DNA from 2 places in the Plantactinospora sp. BC1 genome. Region 1 is predicted to be linked to the other one. Evidence: riboswitches for the same ligand, from Rfam matches in the RefSeq annotation. Region 1 holds a riboswitch; the other holds the start of a gene.
What was found. Region 1 has a riboswitch for ZMP and ZTP ahead of C6361_RS03655 (glycine hydroxymethyltransferase). Riboswitches for the same ligand answer to the same signal wherever they lie in the genome.

Region 1 (9,898 bases):
GGCGATCGACTTGGAGTCGTCGTAGAGCTGGGTGAGGTCGATGTCGGAGATCCGGCCGCGGCCTTCGCAGCGCGGGCACATGCCGCCGGTACGGTTGTAGGTTGCCTTGCTGGTCTTGCCGGCGATCGTGATCGCGCCGGCGGCCCGGACGGAGGCGACGTTGAAGGAGAAGGCGCTGGGTGGGCCGATGTGCGGCTCGCCCAGTCGGCTGAAGAGGATCCGCAGCATCGCGTTGGCGTCGGTGGCGGTGCCGACCGTGGAGCGGGGGTCGGCGCCCATCCGCTCCTGGTCGACGATGATCGCGGTGGTCAGGCCGTCGAGTACGTCGACCTCCGGGCGGGCCAGGGTCGGCATGAAGCCCTGTACGAAGGTGCTGTAGGTCTCGTTGATCATCCGCTGCGACTCGGCGGCGATCGTGCCGAACACCAGCGAGCTCTTGCCCGAGCCGGAGACGCCGGTGAAGACCGTCAGCCGGCGCTTCGGGATCTCGACGCTGACGTCCTTGAGGTTGTTCTCGCGGGCGCCGTGTACCCGGATCAGGTCGTGGCTGTCGGCGGCGTGCGGCGCCGGGGACCCGGTGTCCGTGCTCGTGGCCATGCTTGTCGTGTCTCCATCTTCCGGTTGGGGTCGCCTTCGCGGGGACCATGTGGTTTCGGGTGCCGGGCGGGTCAGCCGAGCTGGTTGATCCGGATCAGGTTGCCGGCGGGGTCGCGGAAGGCGCAGTCGCGGATGCCGTACGGCTGGTCGGTCGGCTCCTGGACGACGTCGGCGCCGCTGGCCTGTAGCCGGTCGAAGACGCCGTCGAGGTCGTGGGTGGCCAGGGTGATGGCGGTGTAGGTGCCCTTGGCGATCAGTTCGAGGATGGTCCGGCGCTCGTCGTCGGTGATGCCGGGGTCGGCGGCCGGCGGGTGCAGGACGATGGAGGTTTCCGGCTGCTTGGCGGGACCGACGGTGATCCAGCGCATTCCGGCGTATCCGACGTCGTTGCGGACCTCGAAGCCGAGGGTGTCGCGGTAGAAGGCGAGGGCGGCGTCCGGGTCGGTGTGCGGGAGGAAGGCGGCGTGAATGTTGATGTCCATGGCCGTCACGCTAGTTGCGGCTCGTCGGCCCGCGCTTCTCGATTCCTGATCGGTCTGGTCACCTGTTTGGTGATGCAGGGTGGCATCTCCGCTGTCGACTGGGCGGTCTGGGCCCGGTAGGTGCTCGGCGGTACGCCGACCAGTTCGGTGAAGCGGGTGCTGAAGGTGCCCAGTGAGGAGCATCCGACCGCGAAACAGACTTCGGTGACGCTGAGGTCGCCGCGCCGCAGCAGTGCCATGGCGCGTTCGATGCGCCGGGTCATCAGGTACGAGTATGGTGACTCACCGTAGGCGGCTCGGAACTGGCGGCTGAGGTGGCCGGCGGACATGTTCACGCCACGGGCGAGCGCTTCGACGTCGAGCGGCTGCGCGTACTCCCGGTCGATCCGGTCCCGGACCCGGCGCAGCCGGACGAGGTCGCGCAGGCGTTGCTCCTCGGCGAGTGTGCTGCTCACCTGCGAGATGCTGCCACGACCTGCCGAAATTGCCTAGCCGCCCCTCCCTGGCGTGCCGGCCCTGCCCCGTGGGGCGGGTGCCGCCCGGCGGGGAGGCCGTGGCTGGTGCCACCCGGCGGGGTGTCACATGCCGCCGGCGACCCGGAGTACCGCGCCGGTGGTGTAGGAGGCGCCGTCGCCGAGCAGCCAGACGATCGCGGCGGCGACCTCGTCGGCCCGGCCGGCGCGGCCGAGTGGTATCCGGCCGGCGACCCGCTGGGCCCGGTCGGGTACCCCGGAGATGATGTGGATCTCGGTGTCGATGGTGCCGGGTGAGACGGCGTTGACCCGGATTCCCCGGGGGGCGAGTTCCTTGGCGAGTCCGACGGTGAGGGTGTCGGTGGCGGCCTTGACGGCGGCGTAGTGCACGTATTCGCCGGGGCTGCCGAGGGTGGCGGCGGCCGAGGAGACGTTGACGATCGCCGCGCCGGACGGGAACCGGCGGGCGGCCTGCTGGGCGCAGAGGATGTAGCCGATGAGGTTGACGTCGACGACGCGGCGCAGGTCGGTGACGGTCAGTTCTTCGAACGGGCCGATCGGGCTGGTCACGCCGGCGTTGTTGACCAGGCCGGTGGGTTCGCCGAGTTTCGCGGCCTCGTCGAAGAGTCGTACCACCTGGTCGGGGTCGGTGGTGTCGGCGCGGACGGCCAGGCCCCGGCGTCCGGCGGCGGTGACGTCGCGGAGTACGGCGTCGGCGGCGTCGGCGTCGCGCCGGTAGCAGAAGACGACGTCGTGTCCGGCGGCGGCGAGTTGTCGTACGGTCGCGGCGCCGATTCCGCGGCCGCCGCCGGTCACCACCGTCAGCGGAGTCATGGGCCTCTCCCCTCGGTTGTCGCAGCCCCCGGCCGCCGGGTCCGGGCCGGGGCTCGTCGCGGATCGTTCGCGCGGGTCCGGTAGCTGGCGATCCTGCCAGGTGTCGGTGCGGCGGGTCGGTCGGGGCGGATCGTGTCCCGGGCTCTGGTTTTGTTGATCTCGGAACGGTGTGTCCGTCTCGACGTTGTCGGGTGGGCCTGGTAGTAAGTCATGAATCAAACAGGTGTACGGAAGAGGGATCCGATGGCTGCCGCGCGTACCGCTCAACAGGGGTTGTCCACCGAGGAGTTGCAGCAGATCAGGGACGCGTTGGCGGCGGGCCGGAAGCCGAAGGTGATGTTCACCGAGGCGGCGGGGCAGATTGCCGGTCAGCTCGGTCAGGTGGTGGAGTTGACCGATCCGGAGGTCTCCGAGGAGTGGGTGGTGGTCCGGTTCGGTCGGGACGAGCTGCCCTTCTCCCCCGGTGATCTGGCTGTCGCGCCGAAGGGTGCGACGCGGCGGGCGCCGGTGAAGCCGGAACCGGAGCCGGAGCCGGTCCCCGAACCAGAGTTCAAGATTGTCAGGGAGCCGGTTCCGGCGCCCCGCGAGGAGGCAACAGTGACCGCAGTGGACACTCCCCCGGCCCGTCCGGCGGACGGCGAGGGTGAGGCGAAGCCGGCCCGGCGGGCGACGAAGGCGGCGAAGCCGAAGGGTCCGGCGGGGTTGACGGTCACCCTGACGTACGCGGACGGCGAGTGGACGCTGGCGGCGACGCAGGGCGCGAAGTCGCTGGCGAAGCCGTACGTGATCAAGCCGGCCGAGGCGTTGAAGATGGTGGCGTTGATCGATGTTCCCGGGGTGCACGAGGCGGTGGAGCAGATCATGGCGGTGGAGCGGCGGGAGGCCGAGCAGCAGGCGGAGAAGTTGCGGGCCGAGTTGGCGGAGATCGAGGCGCGGTTGGCGGAGTTGCGCGACGCGGGTTGATCCTTCGCCGTCCGGGCCGGTCGGGTTGGTAGGCTCGGCCCGGACCGTGACTGGCGTGCTGGGATGGGGTCAACCATCGGGAAGCGGTCCCGTCGAGTGACGTGTGCCGTGCGCCTGGGCCGATTTTCTTCGCCCAGGAGGCTGCCATGGCCAATCAGGTCTTTCCGGTCGGCACGAGTTCCACCGAGTCCGTCGCGTTTCGCGCGGCGTTGGACGTGGTGCGTGCGGTCGAGCCCCGCGTCGCGGACGCGATCGGTGCGGAACTGGCCGACCAGCGTGAGTCGTTGAAGTTGATCGCTTCGGAGAACTACGCGTCCCCGGCGGTGCTGCTGGCGATGGGTAACTGGTTCAGCGACAAGTACGCGGAGGGCATGGTCGGCCGCCGCTTCTACGCCGGTTGCCGCAACGTCGACACGGTGGAGTCGGTGGCGGCGGAGCATGCCCGGGAGTTGTTCGGGGCCGCGCACGCCTATGTGCAGCCGCATTCGGGGATCGACGCGAACCTGGTGGCGTTCTGGGCGGTGCTGGCGGACCGGGTGGAGTCGCCGGCGTTGCGCCGGGCCGGCGTGCGGCACGTGAACGAGCTGTCCGAGGCGGACTGGGCGGTGTTGCGCCGCGAGTTGGGTGACCAGCGGATGTTGGGCATGTCGTTGGACGCGGGCGGGCACCTGACCCACGGTTTCCGGCCGAACATCTCCGGCAAGATGTTCGACCAGCGTAGTTACGGTACCGATCCGGAGACGGGGTTGCTGGACTACGACGAGGTGCGCCGGATCGCCCGGGAGTTCCGGCCGCTGATCCTGATGGCCGGCTATTCGGCGTATCCGCGGCGGGTGAACTTCCGGCTGATGCGGGAGATCGCCGACGAGGTCGGTGCGACGCTGCTGGTCGACATGGCGCACTTCGCCGGGCTGGTCGCCGGGAAGGTGTTGGTCGGTGACTTCGATCCGGTGCCGTACGCGCATCTGGTGACGACGACGACGCACAAGTCGTTGCGGGGTCCGCGCGGCGGCATGGTGTTGTGTGGTCCGGAGTTGGCCGACCAGGTGGACCGGGGTTGTCCGTTGGTGCTCGGCGGTCCGTTGCCGCATGTGATCGCCGGTAAGGCGGTCGCGTTGGCGGAGGCGCGGCGGCCGGAGTTCGCGGCGTACGCGGGCCGGGTGGTGCAGAACGCGGTCGCGTTGGCGGAGGGGCTGTTGCGTCGGGGGGCGCGGCTGGTAACCGGGGGTACGGACAACCATCTGCTGCTGGTGGACGTGTCGGGGTACGGGCTGACGGGGCGGCAGGCGGAGGCGGCGCTGTTGGACGCCGGCATCGTGACGAACCGGAACTCGGTGCCCCGGGATCCGAACGGTGCCTGGTACACCTCGGGTGTCCGGCTCGGCACGCCCGCGTTGACGACCCGAGGGCTCGGGGTGGCGGAGATGGACGAGGTGGCGGGGCTGCTGCACACGGTGTTGTCGGCGACCCGGCCGGGGGTCGGGCCGGACGGTGCCCCGTCCAAGGCGCGGTACGTGCTGGACGGGGCGGTGGCGCGGCGGGTGGCCGGGCAGGCCGCCGATCTGCTGGCGGACTATCCGCTGTATCCGCTGGTCGACCTGGGCTGACCCGCCACGGGCTGCCCCGGGGAGCCGCCTTCCGGGGTCCTCGGGGCGGTCTGGACGTCAACCGGTTCCTCGGGGCGGTCGGGACGTCACCGGGCCGGGGTGCGGTGCGAGGTGAACCGCACCCCGCTCCGGTCGGCGGCTACTCCGCGTAGGGCTGGTTCTCCCCCAGCGCGCTGTACCCGAGGCTCCAGACGTAGCCGTCCGGGTCGGCGAAGGAGCCGCCGTATCCGCCCCACGGCAGCGGGCCGGCGGGCTTGAGGATGGTGGCGCCGGCCTTCTCCGCCTCCGCCATGATCTCGTCGATCCGGGTCTCGGTACGGACCACGTAGGTGAGAACCAGTCCGCTGAAGCCGCTGCCCTCCGGGCTGGTCCCCACCTGCTCGGCCAGGCCGTCGCGGCCGTAGAAGCCGACGGGCGAGCCGCCGTCCGGGGCGAAGAAGACCGAGACGCCGTAGTCCTGCTCGATCTTCCAGCCGAGACCTTCCGTGTAGAAGCGCTTGGACCGCTCCATGTCCCGGACGGCGAGCAGGATCGAGCTCACATGCGCTTTCATCTCTTGTCCCCTTTTTGCGTTTCTGCTGACGCATCCGTCTATTGCTGACGCATCCGAGGGCCACGGTACGAGCGGCGTCGGGGGCCGCGCTTCTTGAATCCTGATCGGTTCGGGGTGGGCGGGCGTCACCGCGTGCGACGGCCCGGGTCCGGCGGCCGGTGGTTCAGCCGGTCACGGTGGCGGTAGCGGCGTCGGTAGCGGTGGTGGCGGCGTCGGTCTCGGTGTCGGCGAGGCGTTCGCGTGCCTCGGCGAGGTCCTCCTCGGTCGGGTCGTCGTCCTGGGTCAGGTTCCGTCGCCAGTAGCCGGTGAAGTCGATCGACCGTTTCGGCAGGCCCCGGTCGTCGACGAGGTGTCGGCGCAGGGCGCGTACGGTGCCGGCTTCGCCGGCCAGCCAGGCGAGCACGGAACCGGCCGGGAAGGTCGCCGCGCGTACGGCGTCGAGCAGGCGGCTGCCGTGTGCGCTGGGCGGGTCGTCGCGGTGCAGCCAGTGCAGGGTGAGGTCGGCCGGGGTGTCGAGGTGCTGCTCCTCGGCCCGGTCGGGGATCTCGACGAAGGCGTGTGCGCGGGTGCCGGCGGGGAGTGCCTCGACGATGGTGCCGAGCGCCGGGAGCGCCGACTCGTCGCAGGCGAGCAGCATCCAGTCGGTGCTGCCGATCGGGAGGGGGCGGGCGAAGACCGGGGACGGGCCGAACATGCCGAGGGTGTCGCCGGGGGTGGCGCAGGCGGCCCATCGGGTGGCGGGTCCGGCGTGCTCGTGCAGGGTGAAGTCGATGTCGATGAGGTTGCCGTGCGGGTGGTGGGCCCGGATGGTGTAGCTGCGGGTCCAGGGGCGCTCGGGTGCGGGGATGTCGGCGAAGCCGGCGTACCAGCGCCAGAGGTCGGGGTCGGGGTCCGGCAGCCGGGGGCGGCGCTGTCCGGGTCTGGGGAAGTAGAGCTTCACCTGCTGGTCGGGGCCGGCGAGGTGGAGGTCGGCGAGGTCGTCGCCGGTGAAGGTGATCCGGGCCATCCGTGGCGTGATCCGGGCGGTGTCGGCGACCCGGATGTACCGGATCGGGAGCTGTCCCATCGGGGCCTCCGAAGGTTACGAGAGGGCGCTGCCCTGCGCGAGTCTTTCGCTTCAATTGTTTCATTGAAGTCCTTTATGAGACTTTTCCCGCCCGGCACGGGCCGGGGCGCGGGGGAAGTCTCAACTTGCGGGGGCAGCGTGGCGGTGGCCTTCGCGACGGGGAGGAGGTCAGCGTGGGATGTTGGCGACTCCGATCCGCTTGCGGAACACCCAGTAGGTCCAGCCCTGGTAGGCGAGGACGACGGGGGTGAAGAAGGCGGCCACCCAGGTCATCACCTTCAGGGTGTAGGGGCTGGAGGCGGCGTTGTCGATGGTGAGGGTGCCGGCCGGGTCGGTGGTGGAGGGCAGCACGTTCGGGAAGAGTGCCGCGAAGAGGGTGGCGACGGTCAGCCCGATCGCGGCGGCGGTGCCGACGAAGGCCCAGCCCTCCCGGCGTACCCGGGTCGCGGCCAGGGTGCCGGCCAGGGCGAGCGCGGCGGCCACGGCGAGGCCGACGGCGGCCGGGGTGTGCCGGATGGTCAGGCCGACGGCCAGGAACGCGGCGGTGAGGGCGGCGGTCGTGGCGGCGGCCCGGGCGGCGAGCCGGCCGGCCCGGGTGCGGATCTCGCCGCTGGTCTTCAGCGCGAGGAAGACGGCGCCGTGCGTGACGAAGAGCCCCGTCGTGGTCGCCCCGCCGAGCAGGGCGTACGGGTTGAGCAGGTCGAGCAGTCCGCCGGTGTAGTCGTGTCGCGCGTCGAGTGGTACGCCGCGCAGCAGGTTGCCGAGGACGACTCCCCAGATCGCGGCGGGGATCAGGGAGCCGAGGAAGATGGCGAGATCCCAGCGGGCCTTCCAGCCGGCCTCGGGGCGCTTGTGCCGGTACTCGAAGGCGACGCCCCGGAAGATCAGGGCGAGCAGGACGAGCAGCAGCGGCAGGTAGAGGCCGGAGAAGAGGCTGGCGTACCAGCCGGGGAAGGCGGCGAAGAGGGCTCCGGCGGCGGTGATCAGCCAGACCTCGTTGCCGTCCCAGACCGGCCCGATGGTGTTGATCAGCACCCGGCGTTCCCGGTCGTCGCGACCGAGGACGGGCAGCAGGATGCCGACGCCGAAGTCGAAGCCCTCCAGGATGAAGTAGCCGACGAACAGCACGGTGATGAGCAGGAACCAGAAGGTGGGCAGGTCCATCGTGGACTCCGGTCGGATCGGTCGTGGTCGGGATACCGGCGCCGGCGGGGTGGGCCGGGCCGGGGGCCGGTGGGGATCAGCAGGGGCCGGTGGGGTCAGTAGGCGAAGGCGAGCGGGCGGTCCTCGTCGTCGGCGTCGGGTTCGGGTTCGGCCGGTGGTGCGGTGTCCGGCAGGCCGGCCCGGGCGTACCGGATCAGCAGCTTGACCTCGACGATCGCGAGGGTGGCGTAGACCAGGGTGAAGGCGGTGAACGAGGTGAGTACCTCGGCCAGGGAGACGCTGCGGGAGACGCCGTCGCGGGTGAGCATCTCGCCGAAGACGACCCACGGCTGCCGGCCCATCTCGGTGAAGATCCAGCCGAAGCAGTTCGCGGCGAGCGGCAGGACCGGCATGACCAGGCCGGCCCGGACCAGCCAGCGGGAGTTCGGGGTACGGCCGCGGCGCTGCGCCCAGAGCACCCAGAGTGCGATCGCGGCGGCGGCCAGCCCGAAGCCGATCATGAATCGGAAGCTCCAGTAGGTGACCGGGATGATCGGGGTGTAGCTGCCGGGGCCGTACTGGGCGACGTACTGGGCCTGGAGGTCGTTGATGCCCATGACCTGGCCGTTCGGGTCGCCGGTGCCGAGCACCGAGAGCAGGTACGGGATCTTGATCGCGAAGAGTTCCCGGCTGCCGTCCAGGCTGCCGACGGTGAGTACGGAGAACGAGGCGGGCGCCTCGGTGGTGTAGAGCGCCTCGGCGGCGGCCATCTTCATCGGCTGTACCTGCGTCATGATCTTGCCTTGCAGGTCGCCGCTGATCACGACGGCGACGGCGGCGACGAGGGTGACCCAGGAGCCGAACCGGGCGGCGAACCGGAACGCGGCCCGGTCCTCCCCCGCTGCCGGGTTCTCGTCGGCGGTCGTGCCGGTCGGGCGGCGCAGGTGCCAGAGGGCGATCGAGACCATCAGCGCCCCGGCGACCAGGAAGCAGCCGGCGAGGGTGTGCGGGAAGGTGACCAGGGTGACCTTGTTGGTGAGTACGGCGACGATGTCGGTGAGTTCGGCGCGGCCGGTGTCGGGGTTGATCCGGTAGCCGACCGGGTTCTGCATCCACGAGTTCGCGGCCAGGATGAAGTACGCGCTCAGCGTCGAGCCGATCGCGGCGGCCCAGATGGTGGCGAGGTGGATCCGGCGGGGCAGCCGGTCCCAGCCGAAGATCCACAGGCCGAGGAAGGTGGATTCGAGGAAGAAGGCGAGCAGTGCCTCGATCGCCAGCGGGGCGCCGAAGACGTCGCCGACGAAGCGGGAGTAGTCGCTCCAGTTCATCCCGAACTGGAACTCCTGCACGATGCCGGTGACCACGCCCATCGCGAAGTTGATCAGGAAGAGCTTGCCGTAGAACTTGGTCAGTCGCAGGTAGCGCGGCTCCCCGGTGCGGTGCCAGCGGGTTTGCAGGATCGCCACGAGCACCGACAGCCCGATGGTCAGCGGTACGAAGAGGAAGTGGTAGACGGTGGTGACACCGAACTGCCACCGGGCGACGTCGAGCGCGTCCACGGTTGACCCCCCAGGTTTACTACCGGACGTAGTAAATACTACCTGTCGTCGTAGACGGTGGCGCTGGGAGGTCGATCACGTCACCGGCCGGCATCGGGGTCCGGTGCCCAGCACACCCCGCCCCGGGCCTCCCCGGCGGCCGGCGCGTGCGACGATCGACCGCTGATGGAGACCACCACCACCGCCGCACCCTGGCGCGCCCCCCGCTTCTGGCTCTTCCTCCAGGTGCTCGCCCGGGGCGTCGTCGGGCTGCTCGCCCGGCTCCGGGTCACCGGCGACGTGCCGGAGGAGCTACGGCACGGGCCGCTGATCCTGGCCGCCAACCACATCAACCCGTTCGACCCGGTCGTGCTGACCGCCGCCTGCCGGGTACGCCGGATCGCGCCCCGGATCATGGCCACCGGCGGGGTGTTCCGGGCCCCGATCGTCGGCTCCGCGATGCGGGCCAGCGGACACATCCGGGTCGACCGGCGCACCCCGACCGTCGGGCTCGCCCTGGAACACGCGGCGGCCGCCGTCACCCAGGGCTCGGTGGTGCTGGTCTACCCGGAGGGGCGGATGGGACTCGACCCCGGCATGTGGCCCGAGCGGGGCAAGACCGGCACCGCCCGGCTCGCCTTC
Region 2 (9,898 bases), 3.6 Mb from region 1:
CGGCGCGGTGGTCAGCGTGCCGACGGTGCCGGCCGCCCCGGCGGGGTCGCCGACGGCGACCACCTGGTTGCGGTCCTCGACCACCCCGACCGGGCCGGCGCCCGGTTCGGGCAGCACCAGGGCGACGGTGCCGGGCATCGGACTGGTGGCCAGGTGCCGGAGTACGGCGGTGTGCGCGACCAGGTCGCCGGAGCAGAGGAGTACCGGTTCCCGGGCGGTGCCGGCCAGCACGGCGACCTCGCCCGGATCGTCGGTGCTGACCACGTCCCGGGCGCCGGCCGCGCGCAACTGCTCGCGGAGTGCGGCGGCGAGCGGCACGCCGTCGGGACGGGTCAGCGGCGCGCCCGGCCGGGTGGGGGTGAGCAGGATCGCCAGCATCACGGCCTGACCACGTCGTGGTATGCGTCAAGAGCCTCGCGTATGGTGCCGTCCACCCGCAATCGTCCTCCGTCGAAGTAGAGTCCCCGGCTACAGAACCGGGTGAGATCGTTCTCGTTGTGCGAGACCAGCATCACGGTACGGCCCTCGGCGATCAGCCGGTCGATGGTGTCGTAGCACTTTTTCCGGAAGTCGGCGTCGCCGACCGCCGTCACCTCGTCCATCAGCAGCACCGGGTGCTGAAGCTGGGCGATCACCGAGAAGCCGAGCCGGACCTTCATCCCGGACGAGTAGTGCCGGACCGGGGTGTCGATGGCCTTCGCGATCTGCTCGCCGGAGAACTCGATGATCTCGTCGAAGTGCCGGCGCAGGAAGCTCGGGCTGAGCCCGTGCAGCGAGCCGACCAGGTGGACGTTCTCCCGCCCGGTCAGGTCGTTGGAGAAGCCGGCCGAGAGTTCCAGCAGCGGTGCGACCGCGCCGCCGACCCGGATCCGGCCCTCGTCCGGGATCAGCACCCCGGCGATCAGCCGGAGCAGGGTGCTCTTGCCGGTGCCGTTGCGGCCGATGATCCCGACGGTGTCGCCCGGCGCGACCGAGAACGAGACGTTGCGCAGCGGCCAGAAGACCCCGGCGGCGGGCTGCCGGCCGCCCCGGTGGATGAACATCTCCCGCAGCCGCAGGTTGCGCCGCCGGTTCCGGACGAACCGGATGCCCAGGTTCTCCGCCTGCACCATCGCCCCGGCCACTACAGCTCCTTCAGGACGGCGGGTTCGAGCCGGCGGAACACCCACCAGCCGGCGAGCAGCACCAGCAGGCTGCCGCCGACCGAGACGCCGAGCAGCCGGGCGTCGGGGAACTCGTCGGGGTACCAGACCGCGTGGTGGAGCTGGAAGATCCCGACCAGCGGGTTCAACTCGTAGGTGATCTTGACCCAGTCCGGCAGCGCGGAGTCCCGGACCAGGGTCAGCGGATAGATGATCGGGGTGGCGTAGAAGAGCACCCGGGTGACCAGCCGCATCAGCCGCTCGATGTCCCGCATCAGCACGTTGAGCGAGGAGAGCAGCAGCGCGATCCCGACCAGCAGGGTCGCCTGGATGAGGATCGCCAGCGGCAGCGCCAGCAGCGACACCCCGAACTCGATCCGGTCCAGCGAGGCGTAGGCGATCGCGACGGCGACCAGGATCGGCAGTCCGGCGACGTACTCGGCGAACCGGCCGGCGACCCGGCCGATCGGGAAGACCTCGCGGGGCAGGTTCATCGTGGTGATCAACCGGGCCTGTCCGGTGAGCGCGGCGGTCGCCTCGCCGATCGCCGAACTGGTCCACATCCAGGCGAAGATGCCGGTGATCAGGAAGAGCGGGTACGACTCGGCGGCGTCACCGAGGTGCCGGTCGGTGGCCGACCGGTAGAGCACGCCGAAGACGAAGAAGTAGATGACGCCCATGCCGAGCGGTTCGATCAGCGACCAGAGGTAGCCCAGCACCGACTGCTGGTATTTGACGGCCAGGTCCCGGCGGACGAGCAGCCGGAGCGTGTTGCGGTGTGACCACACCGCCGCCACGCCAGACGTCACCGCCGCCTCCCGTGCTCGTCATGGTCCGACCGGTCGAGCCCGACATAGGGTAGCAGTCGGGAAAATCGCCCCAAATAAGGATCGGCCGGGCTGCGACACCTTCCCGGGTAACGCGCCAACGCTACCCGAACGGCGCCCGCCCGCCATCATGCCGACGCCGGCTCGACACCCCGACGCTCAGCACTCGATGACGTTGACCGCGAGCCCGCCCCGGGCGGTCTCCTTGTACTTGACCTTCATGTCGGCGCCGGTCTCCCGCATCGTCTTGATCACCTTGTCCAGCGAGACGGCGTGCTCCCCGTCACCCCGCAGCGCCAGCCGCGCGGCCGTGATCGCCTTGATGCTGGCCACCGCGTTCCGCTCGATGCAGGGAATCTGCACCAGGCCACCGACCGGATCGCAGGTCAGCCCGAGGTTGTGCTCCATGCCGATCTCGGCGGCGTTCTCCACCTGGGCCGGGGTACCGCCCAGCGCCTCGGCCAGCCCGGCCGCCGCCATCGAGCAGGCGGACCCGACCTCGCCCTGGCAGCCGACCTCGGCACCGGAGATCGAGGCGTTCTCCTTGAACAGCACCCCGATCGCGGCGGCGGCGAGCAGGAAGCGGAGTACGCCCTCCTCGGACGCCCCCGGCACGAACCGGGTGTAGTAGTGCAGCACCGCCGGGATGATCCCGGCCGCGCCGTTCGTCGGGGCGGTCACCACCCGGCCGCCGGCCGCGTTCTCCTCGTTGACCGCGAGCGCGAAGAGCGTCACCCAGTCCATCACCCGCAACGGGTCGGCCGAACCGGGATCCGCCTCCAGGCCCCGGCGCAACTCGGCGGCGCGGCGCCGGACCCGCAGCCCGCCCGGCAGCGTCCCGTCCCGCCGGCTGCCCCGGTCCACGCACTCCCGCATCACCCGCCAGATCTCCAGCAGGCCGGCGCGGATCTCCGACTCGCTGCGCCACGCCCGCTCGTTGGCGAGCATGATCCCGCTGATCGGCAGCCCGGTCTCGGCGGTCAGGGCCAGCAGCTCGGCGCCGGTGCTGAACGGGTACCGGACCCGGGTGCTGTCCGGCTTGATCCGGTCCGCGCCGGTCGCGTTCTCGTCCACCACGAACCCGCCACCCACCGAGTAGTAGGTGCGGGCCCGCAGCGGTGCACCCGCCGGGTCGTACGCGGTGAAGGTCATCCCGTTCGGATGGAACGGCAACGACCGGCGGCGGTGCAGCACCAGGTCCCGGTCGGCGTCGAAGTCGACCTCGTGCGCACCGAGTACGGCCAACCGGCCGCTGGCCCGGATCCCGGCCACCGTCTCGGGGACCCGGTCCGGGTCGACCGTCTCCGGCGCCTCCCCGAGCAGCCCCAGCAGTACCGCCGGCCCACTGCCGTGCCCGTGCCCGGTGGCACCGAGCGAGCCGAAGAGTTCCGCCCGCACCCTGGCCGTCTCCGCGAGCAACCCGTCGGCCTTGAGCCCGGTCGCGAAGGTCCGGGCGGCCCGCATCGGGCCGACGGTGTGCGAGCTGGACGGCCCGATCCCGACCGTGAACAGGTCGAAGGCGCTGATCATCGAAACTCCTCCCGGCCGGCCCCGTTGCCGGCCCTGGCCCCGGGGCGGTCGCCGGGGCTACCCCCAAGCATCGCCCCTGAGCTGCCGGTCCGCGAGCCTACCCGGCCCCGGCCCGGCAGGCGCGGGACGGCCGCCGGAGCAGATCGGTCCGGGTGCCCGACACCGGACCCGGGTGTCCGCCGGCCCCGCCCGGGTAAGTACCTACGGGTACGCGGTGTCCGGATCCGTCTGGAGACCGAGGGCGGCCCGACCTCCCGTTCCTACCGTGGAATCAGCCGCCCGTTCCACCGCTATCAGAGGAGACGTCGATGAGCCGCAAGCTCACCCGCCCCCGAGACAACCGCATGATCGCCGGAGTCTGCGCCGGGCTGGCCCGCCGCTTCGGCATGTCCGCCGGAATGGTGCGGCTGCTCTTCATCCTCTCGCTGCTGCTGCCCGGCACCCAGGTGATCGTCTACCTGGCGCTCTGGATCATCATGCCGAACGAGGACCGCCACTACGTCGCCGCGCACTGACCTGCGGTACGGGCCGGGCGGTCAGCCCCGCCGGTGCTGCCGGCCGGGCAGAGCGCCCGACCCGGTGCCCAGGCCCAGCCGCTGTTCCGTGATGCGCCGCCGGATGGCCCCGGCGGTCTGCTCCACCTCGTCGGCGAGCAGAGCCGACCGGTAACGGCTCCGTCGGCGCAGTACGGTCAGCAGCCCGCCCTGGAGGCCGAGGACCACCGCCGCGAACCCGGCGAGGACCCCGGCGAGCCGCCACGACCCGTCGTACCGGGACGCCAGGGCGACCCCGACGGCGACGACGGTGAGCCCGCTCCAGACCGCGACCCCGACCGCGACGACGGGATGGTCGCGCAGCCATTGCCGCAGGTCACGGTCCCGCCGGGCGTGCAGCGCCGGCACCGTCTCCTCGGAGAGCCGGGTCAACAGCCGGCCGAGTCGGTCCAGCTCACCGGCCGGCATCCCGGCGAGCCCTTCCGCCTCGGCCCGTACCCGCCGGAGCACGTGACGCACCTTCACCCGGTCGTCGACCGGGATCGACTCCGGCGGCCACACCCGCTCGAAGTCGGCCTGGCGTACCGCCCGGACACCGGCCCAGACGACCATGGCCAGCGGCAGGGGCAGCGCCATCAGCAGGCCGAGGTAGCCGAGCAGGGAGTCGGCGTCCCCGGTGACGATGTTGATGCCGTACCCGCTGGTGGCCGCGACGAGCACGGCGGCGGCCGGCCCCCGGACGTGGTCGAGGTAGACGTCCTGCCGGGCCCCCTCGACCAGCCGGTCGAGGGGGCCGAACCAGTCCCGCAGCAGGTGTACGACCAGGTTGGCGACGAACACCACCGCCATCACCAGGATGGACCAGATCGCCGCCCCGAACAGCATCGGCGGCTCGTCGGCCGACGGTGCCGCCAGCGTGCCCAGGGCGGCGACGGTCACGGCTGGACGTAGCTGACGGTCACCCGCTCGTAGCCGAGCGACCGGAGCAGTTGGTCCAGCATCTTCCGGGTGTTCTCCTGGGCGCGCTCGCCGAGCCCGCTGCTCTTGGCCGACTCGGCGATCTTCTGCTCGGCCTTGAGATAGACCTCGCGCTGCCGGTTCGGGTCGCCGCCGAAGACCTCGCCGAGCTGGTTGAGGATGCCGCGCTTCTCGGCGAAGACGTAACTCCGCTCCAGGTCGAGGTTGACCTCGCCGAGCTGCGGTGCCGGCAGCTTGATCTCCACCGACTTCCCGTCCGCGGAGACGACCACCGCGTCGTCGCGGAGCGTTCCGAAGTCGACGTACGCGTCGACGGTGCCGGCCCCGACGAAGAGGGTGCGCTCGCCGAGCAGGAACTCCGGGACGTACTTCCGGTTGTTCTCCAGGTCGACGACGACCTCGAAGTTCCCCTCCGCCGCCACGTAGCGGCTGAGGTCCTGGATCGACTTGAGCAGCGGCGGCTGGCTGCGGTCGGTCTGCTCCTTGGCGAACGGGTTGCGCCAGTCCGGCAGGATCCCGCTGACCTGCACCCCGAGCACCAGTACGGCGACCACGCCGATGATGCCCACCAGGACGAAGACGCCGCGACCCCACCGGCCGCCGCCGGTCGGCTCCGGATCGGACCGCTCCGGCCGGGGCTCGTCGGCGTCGAACGGCCGGGTGTCCTCGTGCGCCGTGCCGTCGGACCAGGGATCGACCGGGCCGGGGGGCGTGGCCTGCCCCTTCGCATAGCCGGGAAACTCACGCGTGGGCTGGTTGACATCGCCTTCTCGGGACATCCGCCCTCACCGTCCTTGTCGAAGGAGCACCTGGAGAAAACGGTACGACTCCGGTACGACACCCGCGAGTCGAGCCGGAGGGACGCGGGCCGGGCTCACGTCTGCCCAGCTCGCGACGGCGGCAGCCGAGCACGACCGCCGATGGTGGCGGGCCCGGAGGTAGGCTCGGCGTGGCGGTGGTGACTGGCGTCGGGTGGAGCACCACCGGGAAGCGACCGCCGGGCTCGACTCCGTCGCCGTACGCCTGGGCGCCGGGGCTTTCCACGTCGAGAGGAAGCCCCGTGACCGTCTCCGAGACCCCCACCGACGCCGAGGTACGCACCGCCCGGCTGCTGCCCGGCGGCCCCGTCGCCGAGGCGGTCCTCGCCGACGTCGCCGCCCGGGTCGCCGCGCTGCGCCGCGCCGGTGTCGTGCCGAGCCTGGCGACGATCCTGGTCGGCGACGACTCCGCCAGCGCCGGCTACATCCGGATGAAGCAGCAACGCGCCGCCGACCTCGGCTTCGCGTCGCCGCACACCCACCTGCCCGGCACCGCCGGCCAGGCGGACCTGCTCCGGGCGATCCGCGAGTTCAACGAGGACCCGGCGGTGCACGCCATCCTGGTGCAGCACCCCGTCGGCCACCTCGACTACCAGGCGGCGATCGCCGCGATCGATCCGGCCAAGGACGTCGACGGGCTGCACCCGGAGAGCCTGGGCCGGCTCGCCGCCGGGCTGCCCGGCCCGGTCCCGTGCACCCCGGCCGGGATCGAGGCGCTGCTCGCCTTCCACGACATCCCGGTCGCCGGCCGCGACGTGGTGATCCTCGGCCGGGGTACGACCCTGGGCCGGCCGCTGTCGCTGCTGCTCGGGCAGAAGCGGCCCACCGCCGACGCGGCGGTGACCGTGGTGCACAGCGGGGTACCCGGCTGGGAGCGGCACACCCGGCGGGCCGACATCGTGGTCGCCGCGGTGGGCGTACCCGGGATCGTGCGGCCGGAGCACCTGCGGCCCGGCGCGGTCGCGATCGGCGGCGGGGTCCGTTACGCCGGACGCCGGCTGCTGCCGGACCTCGACGAGTCGTGCGCCTCGGTCGCCGGGGCGATCACGCCCCGGGTCGGCGGGGTCGGCCCGACCACCGTGGCGATGCTGTTCCGCAACGCCGTCGAACTCGCCGAGCGGCGGAGCACCGCCTCGGCAGGTGATCCGGGACACCGGGACCGCTAGGTTCGAGGTGCAGCGAATCGACGGCGGCCAGCGTTAGGAGCCCGGAGGAGGAGCCTGTGGCCCACGGTGCGTTCAGCGACGCCGAGGAGTTCGCTCGGGCCCGGCTGGACGCTTTGCGGCGGTTCGCGTACCTGATCAGCGGCAGCGCGGCCGAGGCGGACGACCTGGCCCAGATCGCGGTGGTCGAGGTCTGGCAGCGGTGGCCGAAGGCCGGGCAGAATCCCGAGGCGTACGCCCGGCAGGTCATCGTGACCCGCAACGTGAGCCGGTGGCGGCGGTGGCGTCGTGAGGTGCTTACCGACGACGTCGACCACCGGTCCGACGATCCGGCCGCGACGGCGGTGGGCAACGGCGCGCTGTGGCAGGCGTTGCAGCAGCTCGGCAAGGCGGAACGGACGGTCGTGGTGCTGCACGTGCTGTACCGCTACACGTTCAGCGAGATCGCCGGGATCTGCGACGAGCCTCCGGGCACGGTTTCCAGCAGGTACGCGAGGGCCAAGCGCGTGCTACGGGCGCACCTGGCGCCCGCCGACTCGACGATTCGGAGCGGACGTGGTTGACGAGGTAGGTCCGGTGGACGACGGGCGGCTCGACCGGGAGCTGGCCGCCACCCTGACCCAGGCACAGCACGCCCTGCCGGCGGCCGATCCGGAGGCGATCACCACGATCCGCCGGCGCTACCGGCGCAGGCGTCGGCAGCGGGCCGGGCTGGCCAGCCTGGCGACGGCGGTCCTGGTGCTGGCGGTGACCCTCACCGGGGCGCAGCTGACCCGGACGGTGCCGTCGGTGCCGCCGCCCGCCGACGGGGCGTCCGGGACGATCCGGGTCTGGGCGATCACCCAGCCGGGCGACGAACCCGCGCTGCGGAAACTGGTGGACCGGCACAACCAGGGCCCCGGGGTCGACGTGGACCTCGTCACCTTCGGCAACGAGGAGTACAAGCAGAAGCTGCGTACCGGGATCGGCTCGTCGGAGGGGCCGGACGTCTTCGCCACCTGGGGCGGGGCGAGCCTGGCCGGGCTGGCCCGGGACGGGATGCTCGTCGACCTGACCGCGCTGCGGGACGAGCCGGGGGTGGCCGGCCGGTTCCTGCCCAGCACGCTGGCCGGCGGGGTGGTGGACGGTCGGCAGTACGGCATCCCGATGGGCGGTACCCACCCGGTGGTGCTCTTCTACCACAGGGGTGTCTTCGCCGACGCCGGCGTACGGCCGCCGGGCAGTTACGCCGAGCTGCTTTCCCTGGTGGAGACGTTCAAGGCGCGCGGCATCACCCCGATCTCGCTGGGCGGTGCCCAGGGCTGGACCGAGCTGATGTGGGTGATGTACCTCGCCGAGCGGATCGGCGGTCCGGGTACCACCGCCGACATCGTCGCCGGCCGTCCCGGCGCCTGGTCGAAGCCGGCGGTGACGCAGGCGCTGCGGGAGGTACGGGCCCTCGTCGAGCGGGGCGCCTTCGGTGCCGACTTCGCCTCCGTCGCCTACGACGACGGCGACGCGTCCGGGCGGTTGGCCAGCGGGCGGGCCGCGATGCAGCTCATGGGTACCTGGGAGTATCCGACCCAGCTCGCCCGGAACCCGGACTTCATGGCCACCGGCGACCTGGGTTTCGTGCCCTTCCCGGCGGTCTCCGGCGGGGCCGGGGACCCGGCCGACCTGGTCGGGGTGCCGACCCACTACTTCTCGGTGGTCGCCGGCAGCCGGCACCCGGAGGCGGCGCTGGAGTTCGTCCGGTCCGTGGCGTCGGACGACTATCTGGACGCCCTGATCGCCGACGGCGAGGTGCCGCCGGTGACGGATGCGGCGCAGCGGCTGCGGGGCACCCGGCACGCCGAGTTCGCCACCTCGGTGCACGAGCTGGTGACCCGGGCCCCGTCGTACGGGCTGGCCTGGGACCAGGCGTTGGAGCCGGCGGCGGCGACGGTGCTCCTCGACAACCTGCGCCGACTGTTCCAGGGGAAGCTGACCCCGGAGCAGTTCGCGGTGGCGATGGCGGAGGCCGGCTGAGCACGACCCTCCCGTCCTCTACCACCGCTGACGATCTTCTAGCAAGACCGAGCCGACCCTCCAGAGTGTCGGATCTCCGACAGTGTGCCCGGCAGCAAATTTGTACCCGAACCGCGTTCGGGTAGCGATCGACGCGCATCCGTCCCCTGCGCGCCGCTCCCCGCCGGTTCCGACCGGCGGCTGACGGAGAACCACACCCTGGAGGCCTTGCTTCGATGAGAAAACTTCGGATAGCCCTGGTCGGCGTGCTCGCGGCCGGCGCCCTCTACACGGTCGGGCCGTCGACCGCCACCGCCGCCCCGACCCAGGCGCCGATCAACGCCGTTGCGACCAAGGGCGGCTCCGCCGCACACGTACCCGGTGGGACGTCCACGGACCTTCCGCTGCGGGTACTGGCCAGGAAACACGGCCTGGGCATCGGTACCGCGATCGACATGAACGCGCTGGCCACCGACGCGCCGTACCGGGAGCGGGCGGCCCGGGAGTTCTCCGCGGTCACCGCCGAGAACGTCATGAAGTGGGCCGAGCTGGAGCCGACCCGGGGCCAGTACAACTGGGGCCCGGCCGACGAGCTGATCGAGTTCGCCCGGCGCAACGGACAGAAGGTGCACGGCCACACGCTGCTCTGGCACAGTCAGGCCCCCGCCTGGCTGACCGACGGCGTCGCCGACGGCTCGATCGACTCCGCCGAGCTGCGTGAGATCGTGCGCAACCACATCACCACCGTGGTGAAGCACTTCCGGGGCAAGGTCCGGGCCTGGGACGTGGTCAACGAGGCGTTCACCGACGGCGACGCCCCGGTGCTCCGGGACACCATCTTCCGCCAGCACCTCGGCCCGAACTACATCGCCGACGCGCTGCGCTGGGCGCACGCCGCCGACCCGAGGGCCAAGCTCTTCCTCAACGACTACGCGATCGACAACATCAACCCGAAGAGCA

Region 2: another riboswitch for ZMP and ZTP. It lies ahead of C6361_RS19675 (bifunctional 5,10-methylenetetrahydrofolate dehydrogenase/5,10-methenyltetrahydrofolate cyclohydrolase); the one in region 1 lies ahead of C6361_RS03655 (glycine hydroxymethyltransferase).

What each region holds. Positions count from the first base shown of each region.
Region 1 is NZ_CP028158.1:863,225-873,122, reverse strand. It holds gene C6361_RS03680 (excinuclease ABC subunit UvrA) at 1-597, opposite strand, end outside; gene C6361_RS03675 (VOC family protein) at 669-1,079, opposite strand; gene C6361_RS03670 (helix-turn-helix transcriptional regulator) at 1,085-1,534, opposite strand; gene C6361_RS03665 (SDR family oxidoreductase) at 1,658-2,386, opposite strand; gene C6361_RS03660 (hypothetical protein) at 2,630-3,349, shown strand; ZMP/ZTP riboswitch at 3,386-3,476, shown strand; gene C6361_RS03655 (glycine hydroxymethyltransferase) at 3,496-4,956, shown strand; gene C6361_RS03650 (VOC family protein) at 5,096-5,509, opposite strand; gene C6361_RS03645 (siderophore-interacting protein) at 5,673-6,575, opposite strand; gene cydB (cytochrome d ubiquinol oxidase subunit II) at 6,744-7,739, opposite strand; gene C6361_RS03635 (cytochrome ubiquinol oxidase subunit I) at 7,835-9,277, opposite strand; gene C6361_RS03630 (1-acyl-sn-glycerol-3-phosphate acyltransferase) at 9,443-9,898, shown strand, end outside.
Region 2 is NZ_CP028158.1:4,505,044-4,514,941, reverse strand. It holds partial or broken gene C6361_RS19710 (DUF5941 domain-containing protein) at 1-378, opposite strand, end outside; gene C6361_RS19705 (ABC transporter ATP-binding protein) at 378-1,112, opposite strand; gene C6361_RS19700 (ABC transporter permease) at 1,124-1,951, opposite strand; gene C6361_RS19695 (L-serine ammonia-lyase) at 2,129-3,499, opposite strand; gene C6361_RS19690 (PspC domain-containing protein) at 3,808-4,014, shown strand; gene C6361_RS19685 (hypothetical protein) at 4,036-4,932, opposite strand; gene C6361_RS19680 (DUF4230 domain-containing protein) at 4,929-5,750, opposite strand; ZMP/ZTP riboswitch at 5,920-6,007, shown strand; gene C6361_RS19675 (bifunctional 5,10-methylenetetrahydrofolate dehydrogenase/5,10-methenyltetrahydrofolate cyclohydrolase) at 6,032-6,955, shown strand; gene C6361_RS19670 (RNA polymerase sigma factor) at 7,012-7,515, shown strand; gene C6361_RS19665 (ABC transporter substrate-binding protein) at 7,508-8,959, shown strand; gene C6361_RS19660 (endo-1,4-beta-xylanase) at 9,175-9,898, shown strand, end outside.